DNA from 3 places in the Methylobacterium sp. Ger2507 genome. Region 3 is predicted to be linked to each of the others. Evidence: predicted binding sites of a transcription regulator. Region 3 holds the regulator's gene; each other region holds the start of a gene.
The links. Region 3 encodes PhoB, which activates phosphate uptake and scavenging genes when phosphate is short. Its sites were predicted from a motif close to TGTCATNNANCTGTCAT; they were not measured.
Positions count from the first base shown of each region.

Region 1: a site for PhoB is predicted at 3,946-3,962, ahead of ACV7NL_RS10370 (UDP-2,3-diacylglucosamine diphosphatase). Genes of this name have one in related genera too.
Region 2: a site for PhoB is predicted at 1,164-1,180, ahead of ACV7NL_RS17130 (RNA degradosome polyphosphate kinase). Genes of this name have one in related genera too.

Region 1 covers NZ_JBUYVC010000001.1:2,227,452-2,235,189, forward strand. The annotation lists gene ACV7NL_RS10350 (glycosyltransferase family protein) at 1-7, opposite strand, end outside; gene ACV7NL_RS10355 (PA0069 family radical SAM protein) at 195-1,319, shown strand; gene ACV7NL_RS10360 (ribonuclease HII) at 1,285-1,929, opposite strand; gene ACV7NL_RS10365 (glycosyltransferase family 4 protein) at 2,000-3,079, opposite strand; gene ACV7NL_RS10370 (UDP-2,3-diacylglucosamine diphosphatase) at 3,076-3,897, opposite strand; gene ACV7NL_RS10375 (aminotransferase class V-fold PLP-dependent enzyme) at 4,483-5,691, shown strand; gene ACV7NL_RS10380 (D-2-hydroxyacid dehydrogenase) at 5,821-6,759, shown strand; gene ACV7NL_RS10385 (NADP-dependent methylenetetrahydromethanopterin/methylenetetrahydrofolate dehydrogenase) at 6,999-7,738, shown strand, end outside.
Region 2 covers NZ_JBUYVC010000001.1:3,725,540-3,733,277, forward strand. The annotation lists gene ACV7NL_RS17130 (RNA degradosome polyphosphate kinase) at 1-1,107, opposite strand, end outside; gene ACV7NL_RS17135 (P-loop NTPase family protein) at 1,247-1,999, opposite strand; gene ACV7NL_RS17140 (AI-2E family transporter) at 2,006-3,097, opposite strand; gene purM (phosphoribosylformylglycinamidine cyclo-ligase) at 3,343-4,410, shown strand; gene purN (phosphoribosylglycinamide formyltransferase) at 4,410-5,066, shown strand; gene ACV7NL_RS17155 (aspartate carbamoyltransferase catalytic subunit) at 5,085-6,029, opposite strand; gene ACV7NL_RS17160 (response regulator) at 6,100-7,738, opposite strand, start outside.
Region 3 covers NZ_JBUYVC010000001.1:372,237-379,974, reverse strand. The annotation lists gene pstB (phosphate ABC transporter ATP-binding protein PstB) at 1-377, shown strand, start outside; gene phoU (phosphate signaling complex protein PhoU) at 471-1,196, shown strand; gene phoB (phosphate regulon transcriptional regulator PhoB) at 1,220-1,924, shown strand; gene ACV7NL_RS01755 (matrixin family metalloprotease) at 1,944-2,903, opposite strand; gene ACV7NL_RS01750 (SDR family NAD(P)-dependent oxidoreductase) at 3,098-3,904, opposite strand; gene ACV7NL_RS01745 (MFS transporter) at 4,043-5,440, opposite strand; gene ACV7NL_RS01740 (alpha/beta fold hydrolase) at 5,587-6,606, shown strand; gene ACV7NL_RS01735 (NAD(P)-dependent oxidoreductase) at 6,632-7,501, shown strand; gene ACV7NL_RS01730 (hypothetical protein) at 7,532-7,738, opposite strand, start outside.

The sequences.
Region 1 (7,738 bases), 1.9 Mb from region 3:
AAATCATGCGCGCGCATACCGCATTTTTGCGTGAGGCCAAATTTCCACGTCTCTGATGGCCCATCTCACACTACGGAGGCGCGTGCAGGGGGGGGGAATGCTGGCCTCGGACCAGACGGCCTCGCGACTTCTGCTGGGACGCGCCTGTTCGTTCGTGTTATGTTCTCGTCCGGGCAACGGGAATGCTGGAGCGGATGCGGAACACGCGAACGGCCGATCTCACGGTGACGGAGAGCGCGCCCCGGCGCCTTGCCGAGACCACGCCCCTGCCGTCGGGCCGCCGCGGCCGGGGCGCCACGGCCAATCCGGGCAGCCGCTTCGAGCCGACGGGGCAGGAGGCCTTCGCGGATGGCTGGCCGGATCGCGATGCACCGGCGCCTTTGCGCACCGAGGTCCTGCCGGAGCAGGCGCGCACCCTGATCACCCGCAACACCTCGCCCGATATCTCGTTCGATCGCTCGATCAACCCCTATCGGGGCTGCGAGCACGGCTGCGTCTACTGCTTCGCCCGTCCGAACCACGCCTATGTCGGGCTCTCGCCCGGCCTCGATTTCGAGACCAAGCTGTTTCACAAGGCGAATGCGGCCGTCCTGCTGGAGCGGGAGCTGTCGGCTGCAAACTATCGCCCGGCCACCATCGCCCTCGGGACCGCCACCGATCCCTATCAGCCGATCGAGCGCGAGCATCGCCTGACCCGCTCGGTGCTCGAAATCCTGGCCCGTTTCCGCCACCCGGTCGGCATCGTCACGAAGTCGAACCTCGTCCTGCGCGACATCGACCTCCTGGCCGAGATGGCGCGGGACGGGCTCGTGAAGGTCGCGGTGTCGGTCACCACCCTGGATCCGGAGCTGGCGCGCCGCCTGGAACCGCGCGCCCCGCATCCGGAGAAGCGCCTGGAAGCGATCGGCCGGCTGAGCGAAGCCGGCATTCCCGTGATGGTGATTGCGGCACCGATCATCCCGTCGCTGAACGATCACGAGGTCGAGGCGATCCTGACCCGGGCGCGCGCCCTCGGGGCCATCGAGGCGAGCCATGTCCTGCTGCGGCTGCCCCTCGAACTCGATGCCCTGGTCGACGACTGGTTCGCCGAGCATTACCCGGGGCGGCGCCGGCACGTGATGTCGCTCGTCCGGCAGGCCCGGGGCGGCAAGGCCTACGACGCCGCCTTCGGCACCCGCATGACCGGCACCGGCGCCTATGCCGACCTGATCCGCGACCGCATGCGCCTCGCCCGCCAGCGTCTCGGTTATCCCGAAGAGCGCCGCCGCCTGCGCACCGACCTGTTCAGGGTGCCGACCGACCAGCTGTCCCTGTTCTGAGATCGTAGGCACGGGTGAAGCTGAGGCGGTGATGCGGCGAGCGGCCGACAGCCGCCAGCCCCGCCAGGTGCGTGCGGGTGCCGTAGCCGACATTGCTGGCCCAGCCGTAATCCGGATAGCGCCCGGCGAGGCGCCGCATCAGCGCATCGCGCAGGGTCTTGGCGACGATCGAGGCGGCGGCGATCTGCGGCACGAGCCGGTCGCCTCCAACGACGGCGCGGCAGGGCAAGGCGCGGCAGGGCAAGGCGAGGCCCGGAACCGGGTCGCGGCCGTCGACCCAGACCGGCGCATCGAGTTGCAGGGCCAGGACGGCCCGCCGCATGGCGTCGAGGGTGGCGCCGCGGACATTGATGCGATCCACGAGGGCGCGGGAGCCCGCGGCCACGGCGACGCGGGCATGGCGGCGGATCAGCGGCGTCAACGCCTCCCGTTCGGCCGCCTTCAGGCGCTTGCTGTCGTCGAGGCGTGCCAGGAGGTCGGGGGGGAGGGCGTCGGGCCGAAACCACACGGCCGCGACCACGACGGGGCCGCACAAGGCCCCGCGCCCCACCTCGTCGCATCCGATCACGGCTGGATAGGTCGCCGCCAGAAGCGGGTCGAACGGCGGCATCGCGGCAAGATCCGTGCACAGGGGGCCTGTTGGCCCGTCCCTAGCCCGGCCACGGCAACCCGTCCACGCCTCAACCGAGATGGATCGCCGCTTCCGCCTGAGTTTCCAGGGCTGGCCGGCGCGCCGGTACGGTGCCGTGCGCGACGGCGATGTTGTCGTAGAACTGGCGCGCGCTCTCCGCCCACGTATAGCGCAGGGCCTCCGCGCGGCACCGCGCCCGCGGCAGGTCCAGGGCCGCCATAGCCGCTGCCCGCAGATCGTGGTCGAGGATGCCGGCGCCGGAACCGCCGATGACGTCGAGGGGCCCCGTCACCGGATAGGCGGCCACCGGCACCCCGCAGGCCAGGGCTTCGAGGAGCACGATGCCGAAGGTGTCGGTCAGGCTCGGGAAGACGAAGACGTCGGCGCCGGCATAGAGGGCGGCGAGGTCGGCGCCGGTCCGGGTCCCGAGGAAGCGCGCGCCCGGATCGATGGCGGCGAGGCGCGCCCGATCCGGACCGTCCCCGATCACGACCTTGGTGCCGGGCAGGTCGAGGCGCAGGAAGGCCTCCAGGTTCTTCTCGACCGCGAGGCGACCGACCGAGAGGAAGATCGGTCGGGGCAGCCCGGCGAGATCGGCCGGTTCCGGCGCATTCGTCGGCCGGGGCTGGAACAGGTCGGTGTCGACGCCGCGCGTCCAGCGCATCAGCTTGGTGAAGCCGCGCGCGTCGAGGTCGCGTTCCAGGGAGGGGGTCGACACCATCGTGCCGTTCGAGGCTCCGTGGAACCGGCGCAGCCAGGCGTAGCTCCAGGCCTCCGGCACGGGCGCGCGCGCGGAGAGGTATTCGGGGAAGCGGGTGTGATAGCTCGTGGTGAACGGCCGGCAATGGGCGAGGCAGTAGCGGCGGGTGGCGTAGCCGACCGTGCCCTCGGTCGAGATATGCACATGGGTCGGGCGCAGATCGTCCCACAGCCGCGCGACGTGGCGCTTGGTGGCGTAGGCCAGCCGGATCTCCCGATATCCGGGCAGCGGCACGGAGGCGAAGTCCTGATGCGTCAGGAACACGGTCTCGAAGCCGAAAGCCGCGCCGGCCGCCGCCATGTTCTCCAGGGAGCGGACGACGCCGTTGACCTGCGGGTGCCAGGCATCCGTGGCGATGAGGAGTCTCACGCGACGGCCCGGGCTCCGTCGGGGCGGGGATGCCCGACCAGATCGGCGCGGGCGGCGCGGGCGCGCAGCAGGCTCGGGTAGTGCAGCACCTCCATGGTGCCGTCGTAATGCTCGACGATGGCGGTGCAGGATTCGACCCAGTCGCCGGTGTTCAGGTAGGTCAGCCCGTTGATCTGGCGGTTGGCGGCGTGATGGATGTGGCCGCAGATGACCCCGTCAGCCCCAACGCGCCGGGCTTCGGCGCTCAGCAATTCCTCGAACTTGCCGATGAAGTTGACCGCATTCTTCACCTTGAGCTTGGCCCAGGCCGAGAGCGACCAGTAGGCGAGTCCGAGGCGCCGGCGCGCGGTGTTGACGTAGGTGTTGATGAACAGCGCGAAGGTGTAGGCGCCGTCGCCCAGGAAGGCGAGCCACTTGGCGTGGCGCACCACCATGTCGAACTGGTCGCCGTGGATGACGAGGTAGCGCTTGCCGTCGGCGGCCACATGCAGGCGCTGGTCGGCGACCTCGATGCCCCCGAAGGTCATGCCGATGTAGTCGCGCAGGAATTCGTCGTGGTTGCCCGGCACGTAGACCAGGGTGGAGCCCTTGCGCACCTTGCGCATCAGCTTCTGCACCACGTCGTTGTGGCTCTGGGGCCAGTACCAGCCCGACTTGAGCTGCCAGCCGTCGACGATGTCCCCAACAAGATAGATCTCGTCCGCATCGTAATCGCGCAGGAATTCGAGCAACAGATCGGCCTGACAGCCCTTGGTGCCGAGATGCATGTCCGACAGAAACAAGGTCCGGACGCGGGTCGTCTCGGTATCTTCGCCCACGCTCGCCTCCGGGACAGCCTCAGATGTGGCGAGCCAAACCGGATTCCCGTATCAGTTTGATGACGCCGACCCGTGCGTCGGCGAGGGTACCGCAACGCGACGTAAGCCCTTCTTCCACGAAAAAAATTTTGATTTGGAAGTAAGTATTTCGGGTTTTCCTTTCCCCGCGAAGGCGGGCATAGTCCTCCGCAAGGTGCCCCACCGGGCGGCGTTCGAAAACGCATGGCCGGAGCCCATCGAGGCAAATCAAGGGTGCCGTTCCCGGGGACGACGACGCTGAAACGGCCCAGCGGCGCGCGCGTATCCAGCGTGCGACCCGGCCCATGGAGAAGAGGCGTGAGGCATTCGGTGGCGCGTGGGACGGAGGATGTCGGAGGTCGAACTCCGGCCGGCTCATCCGTCCGCACGGCGCACGACCGGGTCCCGAACGTCGGCGGGCTCGTCCCACAATCCGGCACATCGGCGGCCGCGTCGGCCTAGTCCCGGACGTCTTGGGACAGAGCCGCGCGGTTCGTTCAAACCATCCAGAACCTTGCATGCCGCAGGTGAACACCTGCGGAGACGAAGAGAAAGCGGAGAAACATCATGGCGGCAACGCGACGTCCCGGCCGGAACCACCTGTTCGTCCCGGGCCCGACGAACATCCCGGATCGCGTGATGCGCGCGATGATGGTGCAGTCCGAGGATCACCGTTCGGTGGACTTCCCCTCGCTGACCAAGCCGCTCTTCCAGGACACGAAGGCCGTCTACGGTTCGACCGAGGGCACCATCTTCCTGTTCCCGGCCTCCGGCACCGGCATCTGGGAATCCGCCCTGTCGAACACCCTGTCGCGCGGCGACAAGGTCCTGGCCGCCCGCTTCGGCCAGTTCAGCCACCTCTGGATCGACATGGCCCAGCGCCTCGGCCTGGAAGTCATCGTCCAGGACGAGGAGTGGGGCACGGGTGCGAGCCCGGAGCGGATCGGCGAGGCCCTGCGCGCCGACAAGAACCACGAGATCAAGGCCGTCATGGTCGTCCATAACGAGACGGCAACCGGCGTCACCAGCGATATCGGCGCCGTGCGCAAGGCGATCGACGCCGCCGGCCACCCGGCCCTGCTGTTCGTCGACGGCGTGTCCTCGATCGGCTCGCTCCCCTTCAAGATGGACGAGTGGAAGGTCGATTGCGCCATCGCCGGCTCGCAGAAGGGCCTGATGCTCCCCGCCGGCCTCGGTGTGATCTGCGTCAGCCAGAAGGCGCTCAAGGCCGCCGACACCTCGTCGGGCCAGAACGACCGCCTCGCGCACGTGTACTTCGACTGGGCCGACCACCAGAAGCAGAACCCGTCGGGCTACTTCCCCTACACCCCGTCGCTGCCGCTGCTCTACGGCCTGCGCGAGGCCCTGGCCTGCCTCAACGAGGAAGGCCTGGAGAACGTCTATCACCGCCACCACGTGCTCGGTGAGGCGACCCGCCAGGCCGTGGCGGCCTGGGGCCTGAAAACCTGCGCCAAGGAGCCCAAGTGGAACTCCGACACGGTCACCGCCATCCTGGTGCCGGAGGGCGTCGACGCCGCCGCGATCATCAAGCACGCCTACGTGCGCTACAACCTGGCGCTCGGCGCCGGTCTGAGCCAGGTGGCCGGCAAGGTGTTCCGCATCGGCCACGTCGGTGACATGAACGAGCTGTCGCTGCTGGGTGCCATCGCGGGTGCCGAGATGTCGATGCTCGACCATGGCATGAAGGTCCAGCCCGGCTCCGGCGTCGCCGCCGCGTCGAGCTACCTGCGCGAGAACCCGCTCCACAAGGCCTGAGCTTCTCGAAGCCCGACACGTGACCGGGATGGGTTCGCCCATCCCGGTCACACCCGCGACCCTATCGGTGACGTGCCCAAGCGGTGACGCGCCCTATCCGAGACTTGGCCGGATCGGCCAGAGGATTCCATGACGAAGAAGATCGTGTTCCTCGACCGCGAGTCCCTGGACGCCAAGGTCCGTGAATTCAACTTCCCGCACGAGTACGTCGAGTACGAGTCGACCTGGACGCCGGAAGAGATCGTCGAGCGCCTGAAGGGCGCCGAGATCGCCCTGATCAACAAGGTCCCGATGCGGGCCGACACCCTGAAGCAGCTTCCCGACCTCAAGCTGATCGCAGTCGCCGCCACCGGAACCGACGTGGTCGACAAGGAGGCCGCCAAGGCCCAGGGCATCACCGTCGTCAACATCCGCGGCTATGCCTTCAACACCGTGCCCGAGCACGTCATCGGCCTGATGTTCGCGCTGCGCCGGGCCATCGTGCCCTATGCCAACTCGGTGCGCCGGGGCGATTGGGCGAAATCGACCCAGTTCTGCTACTTCGACTACCCGATCCACGACATCGCCGGCTCGACGCTGGGCATTGTCGGCTACGGCGCTCTCGGCAAGTCCATCGCCAAGCGGGCGGAAGCCCTCGGCATGACGGTCATCGCCTACGACGTGTTCCCCCAGGAGGGCCTCGTCGATTTCGAGACGATCCTGCGCGAGTCCGACGTCATTACGCTGCACGCGCCGCTGACGCCCGAGACCCGCAACATGATCGGGCGCGAACAGCTCGCGAAGATGAAGAAGCATGCGCTTCTCATCAACACCGCGCGCGGCGGCCTCGTGGACGAAGAGGCTCTGGCTGAGGCCCTGAAGGCGGGCACCATCGGCGGCGCCGGCTTCGACGTGGTGATGACCGAGCCGCCGAAGAACGGCAACATCCTGTGCGAGCTCGACCTGCCCAACCTCATCGTCACGCCGCACGTGGCCTGGGCCAGCAAGGAAGCCATGCAGATCCTCGCCGACCAGCTCGTCGACAATGTCGAGGCTTTCGTGGCGGGCAAGCCGCAGAACGTGGTCTAACCTGACCTCGACGTGGTCGAGGACCGAACTGCGCATCCATAAGAACCGGTCGTCATTCCGGGGCCGCGAAGTGGAACCCGGAATCCCAGAACACACGTGGTATTCCAGTCGGTGACCTCGGCGACTCTGCATTCCTGGCTCGACATCGGCGCCCTGGATTGACAGGGCGGGTCGTGCCGCCGAACAGACCTACCAACACGAACGCCAGCCGCGCCGAGACGCGGGCGAGAGGACGCCAAATGAAGAAGCTTCTGTTCCAATTCGATACCGACGCCGTTCCGAGCGTGTTCGACGTGGTGGTGGGCTACGATGGCGGCGCCGACCACATCACCGGCTACGGCAACGTCACCCCGGATAATGTCGGCGCCCTGGTCGACGGCACGATCTACACCCGCGGCGGCTCCGAGAAGAAGTCGACGGCGATCTTCGTCGGCGGCGGCAGCATGGCGGCCGGCGAGGCCGTGTTCGAGGCGGTGAAGAAGCGCTTCTTCGGCCCCTTCCGCGTGTCGATCATGCTCGATTCCAACGGCTCCAACACCACCGCCGCAGCCGGCGTCGCGCTGGTCCAGAAGGCCGCCGGTTCGCTCCAGGGCAAGAAGGCCGTCGTGCTCGCCGGCACCGGCCCGGTCGGCATGCGCTCGGCCGCGCTCCTCGCCCAGGAAGGCGCCGAGGTCATCCTGTGCGGTCGGTCGCTCGACAAGGCTCAGGCCGCCGCCGACCAGATCAACACCCGCTTCAAGGTGAGCATCAAGGCCGCCGAGACGCCCGACGCCGCCTCGCGCGCCCAGATCGTCAAGGGCCAGAACCTCGTGTTCTCCGCCGGCGCCATCGGCCTCGAGCTGCTGCCCGAGGATGCCTGGAAGGACGAGGCCAGCATCGAGTTCGTGGCCGATTACAACGCTCAGCCACCCCTCGGCTTCGGCGGCATCGAGGCCATGGACAAGGGCAAGGACCGGCACGGCAAGAAGGTGTTCGGCGC
Region 2 (7,738 bases), 3.4 Mb from region 3:
CATGCCGGCCTCGACCTCGAGACGGATGACCACGCCGCGGCGGCGCTGCTTCAGCGCGGTCTCGAAATGCAGGACGAGGTCCTCTGCCTCCTCCTCGATCTCGAGGTCCGAATCGCGGATCACCCGGAAAGCGCCCTGTCCCCGCAGCGAATAGCCCGGGAACAGCCGTCCGGTGAACAGGACGATGACCTGCTCGATGGCGATGAAGCGCGCGGTGGCATCGTTCTCCGCGTCAGGGAGGCGCACGAAGCGGTCGAGCACCGCCGGAAGACGAATGAGAGCCCGCAGGGTCCGGCCATCGCGGGGACGCACCAGCATCAACGCGATGGTGGAGCCGAGATTCGGAATGAACGGGAACGGATGGGCCGGATCGATGGCGAGGGGCGTCAGCACCGGAAAGACGTGATTGAGGAAGTAGTCTTCCAGCCACGCTTTATGTTCCTGCGTCAGACCGGCGGGCTCCACCAATTCGATGCCGACGCCGAGCAGGTCGCGGCGCAGTTCGCGCCATCGGGTCTGCTGATCGAGGGCGAGGCGCGAGACTTCGGAACCGACACGGGCCAGTTGCTCCGACGGCGTCAGCCCATCCTGCGAGGGCAGCACCAGTCCCGCGCGGACCTGATCATGCAGGCCGGCGACGCGCACCATGAAGAACTCGTCCAGATTGTTGGCCGAGATCGACAGGAAGCGCACCTGCTCCAGCAGCGGGTGGTTGGTGTTCGAAGCCTCCTCGAGCACACGGCGATTGAACTGCAGCCACGAGAGTTCGCGGTTGACGAAACGCTCGGGCGAGTGGCGCAGAGCGAGGCCGGCTTCACGCACGGATTCGCGAGCGTCGGAGCCCGGGATTGCCTCGGCGGAGGCCGTCCCTGCTTCGGCAGCCGGCAGATCGAGGTCCGCATCCGGCAATGCCTCCGGGGCGGGCGCCGGCGCGACCCGCGTCTCTTTGGGGGCCATCTTCTCCTGAGGTGGTCTGGCTGCCGAAGCGGGGGCGCTTCGCCGAGCAGCAGGGCGGGCCGGTCGCGCGCGGCTCTCGGTGCCCCGCGGGATTTCGGCGTCCGGGATGCCGGTGTCCCGTGCGGTTGCGTCCGAGTCCATGTCGCCCAAGAGTCTTTCTCCTTCGTCGCGGGATCGGCTTCCTAGCATGGGCAAGGCCGCCGTTTTTGACAGTTCAATGACAATCACTGGTGCTGCCAGGAGGGCATCAGGACCGTCGCTCCTGTCGATGAGAGCCGTGTTCTCGCATTCAGATGGGGGCTTCGCTGTCGGCGGCTGGATTGTCGTATGCCTCGTCGTCGTCGACTTCACCCGCGCCGTAGCCGAGGCGCTCCAGCACGGCCAGGGCCAGGGGCTTGGTGATGCGCCGGCCCCGGCTCAGGGCGTCGCGATCCAGGGCGGTGACGACTTCCCGGGCGCGGCCGAGGGAGCGGTCGATGCGGAGCGCGAGAGCCTCGACGATCGCAAGGTCAACGACGAGTTGGCGGTCTACGAACAGCTTGACCAGAACCGCTCGCAGGAGGGCGTCGTCGGGAGGCAGGATCATGGCGCTGGGCGCAAGGCGCAGCCGTGAGCGCAGATCCGCCGTGGTCAGCCCCAGGGCCTCCACCGAGGTCGCGGAGGTGATCAGGACCGGACAGGCTCTTTCGCGGGCGAGATTGAGCAAGTGGAACAGGGCCGCTTCGTCGCGCGGGCCGGCCCGGTCGATGTCTTCGACCACCAGGGCACCGTTGGACAGGAAGCGTGGGACCGTCTCCGCAGTGATCTCGGAGGCCTGTGCCGTCCAGGCATGCGAGCGGGTCGCCCAAATCGAGGCGAGATGACTCTTGCCGCTCCCCGGCGGTCCGGAGAGCAAGCATACGGGGTGGGGCCAGTTCGGCCAGGCCTCGACCAGCGCATAGGCGGCCTCGTTGGCCGGGCCGACGAGGAAGTCTTCACGGCCGTAGCGCGGGTCTGCCGGCAGGTCGAAGGCGAGTTGCTTCGGGGGGACGTTTTCGCGGATTGCCATCTAGCGATCGGGTTTGGACAGGAGCGCAGGAGCGTCGGCATAGTAGAGCGGGCTCTGGAGGTAACGCTCCAGGACGAACCGGACCAGAACTCCGATGGAAGCCGCGACAGGGACCGCCAGCAGGAGTCCGAGGAAGCCGAACAGCGAGCCGAAGGCAAGCAGCGCGAAAATCAGCCAGACCGGATGCAGGCCAACCGATTCCCCCACCAGCTTCGGCGAGATGATGTTGCCCTCGAGGAACTGACCCACCACGAACACCCCGATGGTGAGGCCGATATGAAGCCAGTCGGAACCCGGCCAGAACTGAGCCAGGGCGACGCCGACGGAGAGAAGGAAGCCGGTCAGCGTCCCCACATACGGGATGAAGGTCAGGAAGCCCGCGATCAGCCCGATCAGGACACCGAAATTCAATCCAACGGCGAACAGGCCGACGGCGTAGAAAGTGCCGAGGATGAGACAGACCAGGGTCTGTCCGCGCACGAAGCCCGTCACCGCCCCGTCGATCTCGCGTCCGAGGCGTCGCACGACTGGACGGTGGCGCGGGGGCACCCAGCCGTCGACGGACGCCACCATGCGGTCCCAGTCAACGAGAAGGTAGAAGGCCACCACCGGGGTCACCACCAGGAGCGACGCGATTGAAATCAGCGCCTGGCTGCCCGACCACAACGATTTCAGGAAGGTCAGGAACCAAGTCCCCCCCTGCCCCACCAGGGTGCCGACCTGCGATTGTAGGTCGCTCAGCACGTCGGCGCCACCGACCCGCTGCAGGAGTGGGCCGGCCCGCTCGGCCAGAATGCCCTGAAGGCGCGAGACCATGCCGGGCAGGGTCGCCACGAGGGCGGAGACCTGGTTGGCGGCAAGCGGCACGACGAGGAGCAGTACGACGACGAGGCCGACCACGAACATCGCCAGGATGAGGAGGGAGGCGGAGAGCCGGCCAAGTCCCAGGCGCTCCAGTCGATCAGCGATCGGATCGAGAAGATAGGCCAGCGCCAGACCGGCCACGAACGGCAGCATCACGTCGGCCAGCAGGTACAGCAGCAGGGCAAGGCCCACGAGGGCCGTCAGCCCGATCATCGCCCTGCCGCGCATCGGCCGTTCCCCGTTCACGTCGTTCCATGCTCAACAGTGGGAACCCGGGGCAACACGGTCAAGGCTGTGGTGCGAAAGGGATGGAAACCTTGTACGCCCATGGGCGACGCACGACAGAACACAAGATTGGTATACCAGCGGCACGGCTGTCCTGGGATACGGCTGTCCTGGGATACGATGGACTCGCGAACCCGCGCGGGAGCGGTTAGAGGTCGCCGAACACGGATTTGCAGAGAGCGGTGCGGATGACCGGCGAGCCCAGTAACGGAATGACCTACGCGGCAGCCGGCGTCGATATCGACGCCGGCAACGCCATGGTCGAGACGATCAAGCCGCTGGTACGTGCTACCCGCCGGCCGGGGGCGGATGCCGAGATCGGCGGCTTCGGTGGCCTGTTCGACCTCAAGGCCGCCGGCTTCAAGGACCCGATTCTTGTGGCGGCCAATGACGGCGTCGGCACCAAGGTGAAGATCGCCATCGAGACCAATCGGCACGACACCATCGGCATCGACCTTGTGGCGATGTGCGTCAACGACATCATCGTGCAGGGTGCCGAACCGCTGTTCTTCCTCGACTATTTCGCAACCGCCAAGCTGGTGCCGGGAGTGGGCGCCGACATCGTGCGTGGCATCGCGGCCGGCTGCCGGATTGCCGGCTGCGCCCTGATCGGCGGCGAGACCGCGGAAATGCCGGGTCTCTACGACGGCGCCGACTACGATCTCGCAGGCTTCAGCGTAGGGGCGGCCGAACGCGGAACCCTGCTGCCGCGCGGCAACATCGTTCCGGGCGACGTGGTACTGGGCCTGCCCTCCTCGGGCGTGCATTCCAACGGTTTCTCGCTGGTGCGCCGCATCGTCGAGAAGAGCGGCCTGTCCTACGACGATCCCGCCCCCTTCGAGCCCACCCGGACGCTGGGCGAGGCGCTGCTGGAGCCGACCCAGATCTACGTGAAGCCGCTGCTGGCGGCCCTGCGGACCACGGATGGCATCAAGGCGCTGGCCCACATCACGGGTGGCGGCTTTCCCGACAACCTGCCTCGCGTGCTACCCGACGGCGTCGGCATCAGCATCGACCTCGACGCGATCATCCCGCCGCCGGTCTTCGGGTGGCTTTCGGAGGTTGGCGAAGTCGTCGAATCCGAGATGCTGCGCACCTTCAACTGCGGCATCGGCATGGTTGTGGTAGTGGCGCCCGAGAGCGTCAGCAGCGTGTCGAAAGCCCTCGACCTCGGCGGCGCCTCCCCGGTCCGCCTTGGCCGGATCACCCCGCGCGGCCCCGAGCCCGTGACCTTCGAAGGCCGGCTCGCATTCTGATGGCGGCCCTTGCGAAAACCCGCGTCGCGATCCTCATCTCGGGGCGCGGCTCGAACATGGCCTCGCTGATCGCGGCGGCCGAGGCGTCGGGTTATCCCGCCGAGATCGTGCTGGTGGCGGCCAACCGTCCCGAGGCACCGGGCCTTGCCTTCGCGGCAGAGCGCGGCATCCCGACCCGTGCCCTCGATCACCGGGCCTACCCGAGCCGGGAGGCCTTCGACGCCGCGCTCCATACCGAATTGAAGGACGCCGGCATCGATCTCGTCTGCCTCGCTGGATTCATGCGGATCTTCTCCGCTGGCTTCGTCGAGTCCTGGGCGGGTCGGATGATCAACATCCACCCCTCCCTGCTGCCGCTGTTCAAGGGCGTGCACACCCACGAACAGGCGCTGGCCGCCGGTGTCCGCCTTCACGGCTGCACCGTGCATTACGTGGTGCCCGAACTCGATGCCGGTCCGATCATCGCCCAGGCCGCCGTGCCGGTCCGGCCCGGAGACGATGCCGAGACCCTCGCGGCACGCATTCTGGTACAGGAGCACCGGCTCTACCCGCAGGCCCTGGCGCTGGTCGCGGCCGGCCAAGTGAGCCTGGACGGTGACCGGGTGACGTTTTCGGGGGGCGTGCAGGGGACGGACGGGGCGCTACTCAGCCTGTAGCACAGAGCCGGGGACCGCTTATGCGTTCGGGAGGTGCGTCGCCAGCGCCTCCAGAACCGCCATGCGGACGGCGACGCCCATCTCGACCTGCTCTCGGATCAGCGACTGCGCCCCATCGGCGATCTCGGACGAGATTTCGACGCCCCGGTTCATCGGACCCGGATGCATCACCAGGGCGTCGGGGGCGGCCAGCCGCAGCTTGTCGGCATCGAGCCCGAAATAGCGGAAATACTCCTTCACGGAGGGTACGAACGAGCCGTTCATGCGCTCGCGCTGCAGGCGCAGCATCATGACGATGTCACAGCCCTCCAGGCCCCTGCGCATGTCCGTGAAGACCTCGACGCCGAAGCGCTCGATGCCGGTGGGTAGCAGGGTCGAGGGCCCGATGATGCGCACCCGGGCACCCATCGCCTGGAGCAGGATCAGGTTGGAGCGTGCGACGCGGCTGTGCAGGACGTCGCCGCAGATGGCGACCCGAAGGCCCTCGATCCGACCCTTGTTGCGCCGAATGGTCAGGGCATCGAGCAGGGCCTGGGTCGGATGCTCGTGCGCGCCGTCCCCGGCATTGACCACGGCACAATCGACCTTGCGGGCGAGGAGATGCACGGCGCCCGCTGCATGGTGGCGCACCACGATGATGTCGGGCCGCATGGCATTCAGGGTGGCGGCGGTGTCGATGAGGGTCTCGCCCTTCTTCACCGAGGACGAGGCCACGGACATGTTCATGACGTCCGCGCCGAGGCGCTTGCCGGCCAGCTCGAACGAACTCTGCGTCCGCGTCGAGGGCTCGAAGAACAGGTTGATCTGGGTGCGGCCCCGCAATGTGGCGCGCTTCTTCTCGACTTGGCGGGAGAGTGCCACCGCCTCCTCCGCCCGATCGAGGAGGATCTCGATATCGGGGCGCGAGAGTCCTTCGATACCGAGCAGGTGCCGGTGGGGGAAGCTTTGAGGCGCGGCTGTCATGCTGGGTCCAGGGCTATAGGCCGGGCCGGCAAGGGCGGCAAGGCACGTGAAGCGCCGGCCGCCCCCGCGCCTACACCCCCGGAGCCACCAGCGGGCGGAGGGATGCTGCGAGGTCGGTGAGGCTCAGACCACCCTTCTGCAAGACGCGGTCGGCGCGTCCTGCGAGGCGCCGCCGATCTTCCGCAGTGATGTCCTTGGCGGTCAGCACCACCACCGGAATGTCGCGCCACTCCGCGCGTTCGCGCAGTGCCCGCAGGAATCCGAAGCCGTCCATCTCCGGCATCATCAGGTCGAGGAGGATGAGGCAGGGCTTCTTGGCCGCCGTCGCCTCGAGTCCCGCGACGCCGTTCTCCGCCGAGGCGACCCGCCAGCCTTCGCGCGTCAGCATCGCCGACAGGCGTTCCCGGGCATCGGGATCGTCGTCGATGATGAGTACCGGTCCCTTGTGCTCGGAGGGTTTGAACCGATCCATCGCAGATTTGAGCTGCGTCCACTCGATCGGTTTCTGCAGATAGTCGGTGGCCCCGAGGGAGAAGGCGAGGTTCTGCTCGTCGAGCACCGTCACCATGATGATCGGTGTCGTGCCGAGTTCCGGATCCGCTCTCAGGGTGCGCAGCACCGACCAGCCATCCATGCGCGGCATCGTCACGTCGAGGAGGATGACGCGAGGCTTCAGTTCGCGGGCTCGCTCGATGCCTTCGCGCCCGTCGCGGGCTGTGGCAACGGTGAAGCCGTCTTTCTGCAAGAAACGCGCGAGGAGGTCGCGGGTCGAGGCGTCGTCATCGATGATGAGGACGTGCCCGCCGGGGATCGGCCGTGCCTCGTGCATCAGGTGCAGGGCGCCATGGTCGTGCGCGACGGCTGCCTCGGGGCTTGCGGGGACATAGACTGCTGGCACCACCAGGGTGAAGGTGGTGCCGGACCCTTCCTCGCTCTCGACCTCGATCCGGCCGCCCAGCATCTCTGCGAAGGCGCGGGTGATGGCGAGGCCGAGGCCCGTTCCGCCGAAACGCCGGGTGGTGGAAGCGTCAGCCTGGGTGAAGCGCTGGAACAGCTTGGCCTGCTGCTCGGCGTTCATACCAATGCCCGTGTCGGTGACGCGGAAGTTGAGCCAAGCAGCCTCGTCGCGCGTCATCCGCGAAACCGCCAGCACGATCCGTCCGCCCTCGGTGAACTTTGCGGCGTTGCTCAGGAGGTTGATTAGGCATTGGCGCAGCTTGGTCTGGTCGGTCTGCGCCTCGCCGAGGTCGTCCGCGATTTCGAGGGCGAGGGTGTTGCCCTTCTTCTCGATGAGCGATTCTACCGTGGAGGCGACGTCACGCACGGTCTCCGAGACGGAGAAGGTTTCGGCGTAGACCTCCATGCGCTCGGCCTCGATTTTTGACAGATCGAGCACATCGTTGATCAGGCCCAGAAGGTGGCGGGCATTCGACTCGATCTTGCGCATGTCGGCGAGGAGTCCTTCCTCGCCTAGATCCTCGATTTCCTCCTGCAGCATCTCTGAGTAGCCGATTACCGCCGAGAGCGGGGTGCGCAGTTCGTGACTCATGTTGGCGAGGAACTGGCTCTTGGCGCGATTGGCCTCCTCGGCTGCCTCCTTGGCCGCTTCCAGGGCCAGTTCGGCCTCTTTCCGTGCCGTCACATCCGAATGGGTGCCGACCCATTCGCGAATGCTGCCATTTTCCTCCAGGATGGGGACCGCCCGGGCG
Region 3 (7,738 bases):
CGCTCCGCAAGGCCGCCCTCTGGGACGAGGTCAAGGACAAGCTCAAGCAATCCGGCATGGGCCTGTCCGGCGGTCAGCAGCAGCGCCTCTGCATCGCCCGCACCGTGGCCCAGCGCCCGGAGGTGATCCTGTTCGACGAGCCGACCTCGGCCCTCGACCCGATCTCGACCGGTCGCATCGAGGAGCTGATCGAGCAGCTGCGCTCGGAATTCACCATTGTCATCGTGACCCACAACATGCAGCAGGCGGCGCGCATCTCGCAGTTCACCGCCTTCATGTATCTCGGCGAACTGGTGGAGTTCGGACCCACCACGCGCATCTTCATGAATCCGGAGAAGCGCCAGACCCAGGACTACATCACCGGCCGCTTCGGCTGATCCGGTCCACGCCAGACCCCATGCCAGAACCCATGCCAGATCCCATGCCGTGGCGGGCACCGGACAGGCGGGCCCGACCGAGGAGTGCGACCCATGCCCGACCACATCGTCAAATCCTACGACACGGATCTTGAGAACCTGCGCCGCTCGATCTCCGAGATGGGCGGCATCGCCGAGAAGATGATGACCGAGGCCGGCGAGGCCCTGGTGCGCCGCGACTCTCCCCTGGCTCAGGCCGTCATCGCGGCCGATACCCGCCTCGACACCCTTCAGCGCGAGATCGAGGAGCGGGCGATCCTGCTGATCGCCCGGCGCCAGCCGCTGGCCATCGACCTGCGCGAGACGGTGACGGCGATCCGCGTCTCGAACGATATCGAGCGCATCGGCGATCTCGCCAAGAACGTCGCCAAGCGCGTCGTGGCCATCGCCGACCAGATCCAGCCGCAGAAGATCGTCATCGGCGTCCAGCACATGAGCGACCTCGTGCAGGAGCAGCTCAAGGACGTGCTCGACGCCTATGCCAGCCGCGACATCAAGGCGGCGCTCGACGTGTGGGAGCGCGACGACGCCATCGACGCGCTCTACAACTCGCTGTTCCGCGAACTCCTGACCTACATGATGGAGGACCCGCGCAACATCTCGTTCTGTACCCACCTGCTGTTCGTGGCCAAGAACATCGAGCGCATCGGCGATCACACCACCAACATCGCCGAGACGATCCACTACCTGGTCACCGGCGAGAACCTGCTGGCGGAGCGGGAGCGACCCAAGAACGACGCGTCCAACTACGCCACGGTGGACATGCCCGGCGCGGCCTGACTCCGCCTGATCGAAAGCGCACGATGAGTACGCGTATCCTGATCGTCGAGGACGAGGAGGCCCTGACCCTCCTCCTCCGCTACAACCTCGAGGCCGAGGGCTTCATCGTCGATTCCGCCGCGCGCGGCGACGAGGCGGACCTGCGCCTGCAGGAGCAGGTCCCCGACCTCGTCCTGCTCGACTGGATGCTGCCGGCCCTGTCGGGCATCGAGCTGTGCCGCCGCATCCGGGCCCGGCGCGAGACCGAGCGCCTGCCGGTGATCATGCTCACGGCGCGCGGCGAGGAGGGCGACCGCATCCGCGGTCTCGGCACGGGCGCCGACGACTACATCGTCAAGCCGTTCTCGGTGCCGGAACTGCTGGCGCGGGTGCGCGCGCTGCTGCGTCGGGCCAAGCCCGCCCACGTGGCCAACCTGCTGGTGGCCGGCGACATCGAGCTCGACCGGGTCAGCCACCGCATTCGCCGCGAGGGCCGCGAGATCCATCTCGGGCCGACCGAGTTCAAGCTGCTCGAGTTCCTGATGCAGAGCCCCGGCCGGGTGTTTTCCCGCGAGCAGCTCCTCGATGGGGTCTGGGGCCACGACGTCTACATCGACGAGCGCACCGTCGACGTCCATGTCGGCCGCCTGCGCAAGGCCCTGAACCGTCCGCGCCAGAGCGACCCGATCCGCACCGTGCGCGGCTCGGGCTATTCCTTCGACGAGATGTTCGAGGCAGAGGGCGAGTAGGGCGGCCGTTACCACGCAGTCAGGCGAACAGCATGCCGTCGCTGGGCGCGTGCACGGTGAAGCCCTTGCCCTCGTCGATCCAGCCCGCACCGGCAGCGCCCTGGTTGATGCCGGCGGCCTCCTCGGCATTGCCGGCGAAGTGATGCTGGCCGGTCTTGGTGTTGAAGAACCGCTCCAGCGTCACGGTGCCGGGCGCGCTGGCATCCGCGTAGGCCTCGAACGCGACGCCCTCGTATTTGTAGGACGGGTTGGTCTTGATGATCTGGTCGCGCTCGCCGACGCTGGTCGTGAAGAAATGCGCGGTCGTGCCGGTGTCGAAGAACCGGAACACGTCGATGGTGTCGGCTCCCTGGCTCGGGGTCGCCCACGGGGTTCCCTCGTAGGTGAACCACGGCAGGGTCTGCAGGATCTGCGCCTTCTCGGCGCCGCTCGTGGTGTAGAAATGGTCCCCGGTCTTAGTGTCGTAGAAACGGTGCACAGCCGTGACCTCGGCCTGCACGACCAGGGCGGGCGGTGCTGCCTGAATCGGGGCGCTGCGAGCGCCGTACAGCGCCTGGACGCCCGCGATGTCGCCGGCCGCGAGGCTGGAGATGGTGGGATCCAGGATGGCGTTCATCACCTCCGGCTTGGCATTGTAGTGGTCGAGCCCGATCGCATGCCCGATCTCGTGAAGGGCGACGGCGGAAAGATCGACGTTCTGATTGCTGACGACGCGGCCCTTCGCCGTGTGCCATCCTTCTCCACTGTCGAAGGCGACGGTCACGGATTGAAGGCGCTGTCCGCTATAGGAATAGGTCGCATTCCCGACGACCTTGCCGAGACCGTCGATGCTGTTCAGGGTGAAATCGATATCGGATTCGACCATCGACACGACCTGCTGGAAGGCGATGTCGGCATAGCTCGACCAGGCGGCGAAGGCGGCCTGGATGACGCCGACGAAGCTCGCGGGAATCGTTGCGTCGAGAGCCCAGGTGACCATGCCGCCGCCTGTCCCCGCCGGACCTCGGCCCCAGCGCGGTCCCTCGAGCGCGTAATCTCCCATCGGCATCCTCCCATCGGCCCGGGAACCTCGAATGGAAGGATGACCAAATCGTTAATGACACCGCGCTTTTTTCAATCCTTTTCGATCCCGGCCCTTCTCAATCGAGTGCTCGGCTCCGTGTGACTTGGGCGTCACACGATGCTGCGCACCACGCCGCCATCGACCCGGAGGGCCGCCCCGCTGGTGGCGCTGGCGGCCGGGCTGCAGATATAGGCCACCATGCTGGCGACTTCGTCGACGGTGGCGAGGCGGCCGATCAGCGAGGTCGGGCGGTGCTCGGCCACGAAGGCGCGGCCGGCGGCATCGAGGTCGACGTCGCCGCCCCGTCCATCGTCCTTGGCCATGCTCTTCATGAAGTCCGCGACGCCCTCGGACAGGGTCGGTCCCGGCAGCACGCTGTTCACGGTCACGCCGGAGCCGGACACGGTCTCGGCCAGGCCGCGCGCCACGGCGAGCTGGGCCGTCTTGGTCATGCCGTAATGGACCATCTCCACCGGGATGTTCACGCCGGATTCGCTGGAAATGAAGACAACCCGGCCCCAACCGCGCTGGACCATGCCCGGCGTGTAGGCGCGCGACAGGCGCACGCCGCTCATCACGTTGGTCTCGAAGAAGCGGTGCCAGTCCTCGTCCGGAATGTCGAAGAACGGCTTCGGCTCGAAGATGCCGGTGTTGTTGACCAGGATGTCGATGTCCGGCAGCCCCGCGACCACGCGCGCGGCCCCGTCCGGGGTGGAGACGTCGCCCGGCGCGCCGATGAAGGTCGCCTTGCCGGTCTCGCGCTTGAGGCGCTCGACGGCGTCGCGCACGCGATCCTGGGTGCGCCCGTTGATCGCCACCGTCGCGCCGAGCTCCGCCAGGGCCTTGGCGATGGCGTAGCCGATGCCGGTGGTGGAACCGCTGACGAGGGCGCGCTTGCCCGACAGGTCGAGTTGCATGGTCTTGTCCTCGGTGGAGCTGGCACCGGGTCAACGCGCCGGAACGGCCCTGGTGCGATCACGCCATCGGCGCGGCTCTGCCGGGGCTGGGTCAACGTTCCGAAGACCGTCTCTCCGAAGTCTCGTTTCTCCGAAGCGTCATCCTGTCTGTTGGCGCCGCAAGACGCTGGCCACCGCCCCGAAGGCGGCGAGACCGACGGCGCACCACAGGGTCGCGGCCACCGGTCCGGCCGGAGCGGCGCCCTGGTGCAACCCGAAGATCACCGCCACCAGGGCGGCCCCGAAGGATTGTCCGGTCAGACGCGCGGTGGATTGCATGCCGCTGGCCCCGCCGCTGCGGTCACGCGGGGCGCTGGTGATGATGACCTTGTTGTTCGGCGACTGGAACAGCCCGAAGCCGAGGCCGCACAGGGTGAGGCGCCAGGCGATATCGAGATGGGAGGCGTCCGCCGGCAGCAGCGCGATCGCCGCCAGGCCGGTCGCCATCAGGGCGAGACCGAGGCCGCCCAGCAGCCCTGGAGCGTAGCGGTCCGCGAGGCGCCCGGACAGGGGGGCCATCACCGCGATGGCGATGGGCCAGGGCGTCATCAGGAAGCCGGTCTGCGTCTCGGACAGGTGCAGCACGTCCTGAAAGTAGAAGGGCAGGGCGACATAGGCCATCATCTGCGCCCCGAACGAGGCGATCGAGGTCGCCATGGAGAGGGCGAAGGCTGGAATCCGCAGGAGATCGACCGGCAGGAGCGGACGGGTCATCCGGGTCTGCGTCCAGACGAAGACGGCGCCGACGCAGAGGGCCGCGCCGATCTCCGCCAGGGCGACGCCCCGCGTGGCCGGATCGCCGAGGCCGTCGACGCCGGTGATCAGGAGCCCGAAGGTCAGGGCGTTGAGAAGCGCGCTGCGGATGTCGAAGCGGCCGCCGCTCTTCGGCGTCGCCGGCAGGGTGCGGGCGCCGACCGCGAGGGCGATCACCCCAACCGGCAGGTTGACCAGGAACAGCCAGGGCCAGGTCGCCACCGACAGGATCGCGGCCGCCACCGTCGGCCCGGCGGCCGAGGCCATGGCCACCACCAGGGCGACGTTGCCGACGCCGCGCCCGATCAGGCGATGCGGATAGATGAAGCGCACCAGGGCGATGTTGACGCTCATGATGCCGGCGGCGCCGAACCCCTGCGCGATCCGCGCCGCCACCAGCCAGTCGAGGGTCGGGGCGAAGGCGCAGGCCACGGAGGCCGCCGTGAACAGGACGAGGCCGGTGAGGTAGACCCGGCGATAACCGAGGATGTCGCCCAGCGAGGCCAGAGGCAGCAGGGAGGCCGTCACCGCGATCTGGAAGCTGTTGGTGACGAAGATCGCCGCGGAGGGCTCCACCGCCAGATCCTTGGCCATCACCGGCAGGGCCACGTTGACGATGGCGCCGTCGAGCACCGCCATGGTCATCGCAAGGCTGATCGCCAAAAGCGCCAGCATGCGTTCGCGCACCGGCAAACCATCCGGTACGGGCTCGGGCGAGGCGTGGCGGGGCGCGTCGACATTCATGGCCGAGGCGTGGGACGCGGCGCCGGTTTCCGCAAGGGGGCCGGAGACTCCGCGTGTCCTTTGTCACCCGGATCGGGCGGCATGCGGCCGGAACCTGCGCTATGTCAGCCGACGCGTGCGACCGCGCGCCGTTGTCGGGAACACACATGGACGCGCTCCGCTCAGTCTCCGCCCTCCTTCTGGCGGCCCAGCTCACCGTCGCACCGGCCGCCGCGCAGACGAGGTCCGACGACGCGTCTCCCCTGGGCATCGCCCTCGAAGGCTTCGCCTATCCCTATCCGGTGTTCTTCCTCGAGCGGATGCGCGACGGCGAGCGCCAGCGCCTCGCCTATATGGATGTGCCCGCCGAGGGGCAGGCCAACGGACGCACCGTCCTGCTCCTGCACGGGCGCAATTTCCCGTCGAGCTACTGGCAACCGGTGATCCTGGCGCTCAGCCGCGCCGGGTACCGGGTGCTGGTTCCGGATCAGCTCGGATTCGGCAAATCGGCCAAGCCCGTCGGCCCGTACACGTTCGACGCCATGGCGGCCGACACGGTGGGCCTGCTCGATTCCCTCGGGTTGCCGCGCGTCGACGTGGTGGCCCATTCGATGGGCGGAATGCTGGCGGTGCGCCTGACCCGCAATGCCCCGGCCCGCATCAACAGCCTCGTGCTCGAAGCCCCGATCGGTCTGGAGGATTACCGGTTCACCGTGCCGCCCGTCTCCGACGCGACCCTGCTGCGCCTGGAGGGCGACGCGACCGCCGATTCCTATCGCCGCCAGTTGATGACGAACTATGCCCTGTCGCTGCCGTCCTCCGCCATCGAGCCGTTCGTCTCCGTGCGCGAGCGGGTCAAGGGCTCGGGCGAGTATCCGCGCTGGCTCCAGTCCTTCGTCAATTCCTACCAGGCCATCTGGGGCCAGCCGGTGGTGCATGAGATCCCGCTGATCCCGGTGCCGACCCTCTTCCTCATGGGCGAAAACGACCACAATGCCCCGGGCAAGCCCTTCGCGCCGGAATCGCTCCGGGCCGACATGGGGCGCAACGCCGAGCACGCGCGCACGTTGGCCGCTCGGATGCCGAACGGCCGCGCCGTGGTGCTGCCGGGCATCGGCCACCTCGTCCACCTGGAAGCGACGGACCAGTTCAACACGCTGACCCTCGAATTCCTCAACGGCCACTGAGACGACGCAACGCGGGAGACGGTTCATGGATGTGGGCGTGATCGGCCTCGGCCGGATGGGACGCGGCATGGCGGCGAGCCTCGTGCGGGCCGGTCACCGGGTCCGGGTCTGGAATCGCTCCCCGGCGGGGGTCGAGGGGCTGGAAGGCGTGGTGCCGGTGGCCACGGCCGCCGAAGCCTTCGCGGGCGATGCGGCGATCACCATGCTGGCGGACGACGCGGCGTTGCGCGCCGTGATCGTCGCGGGCGGTCTCCTCGACGGCGGCACCCGCCCGGGCCTGCACCTGTCGATGAGCACGATCTCGGTGGCCCTGGCCGAGGATCTGGCGGCGATCCATGCGCGCGCCGGAGTGCCCTACGTCGCGGCCCCCGTCTTCGGTCGCCCCGATGTCGCCGCCATGGGCAAGCTGAACATCGTCGCGGCGGGCGATCCCGCAGCCGTCGCCCGGGCGCAGCCGCTGCTCGATGCCATGGGCGCCCGGACCTGGGCCTTCGGGTCCGAGCCGCACCGGGCCAACGCGGTCAAGCTCGCGGGCAACTTCATGCTGATCTCGGCGATCGAGGCGATGGGCGAAGCGGCCGCCTTGGTGGAGGGGCACGGGGTCACGGGGGGCGATCTCCTCGACCTTCTCACCAACACGCTGTTCGCATCGCCGGTCTACAAGAACTACGGCGCTTTGATCGCCGACCATCGCTACGAGCCGCCGGGATTTGCCCTCAAGCTCGGCGCCAAGGATATCGGCCTCGCCCTGGACGCCGCCGGGGCGGCCGGCGTGCCGATGCCCTTCGCCGACGTGTTGCGCGACACCCTGATCGCGGCGATGGACTACGGCGATGCCGACAAGGACCTCGCCGCCCTCGCCGAGGTCGCCCGCCGGCGCAGCCGGACCGTCTGAGGTCCGGCCCTTCCCGCGGCGTGCGGTCGCCTATCGTCCGAACAGGTAGAGCGACGTACCGACCACCACGGGGACCATCGCGGCGAACCCGATGAACAGCGGCAGGATCCACCGGTTGTGACCCTCGGGCTTCGCTGCGGCGCGGACCTTCGGGGGGGCCGCCTCGGTCTTGCGTGCCAGGGCGATGCGCGCATGCGAGGGGGCATTGCCGGCCGCCTCGTCGTCGGTGCCGAGTTG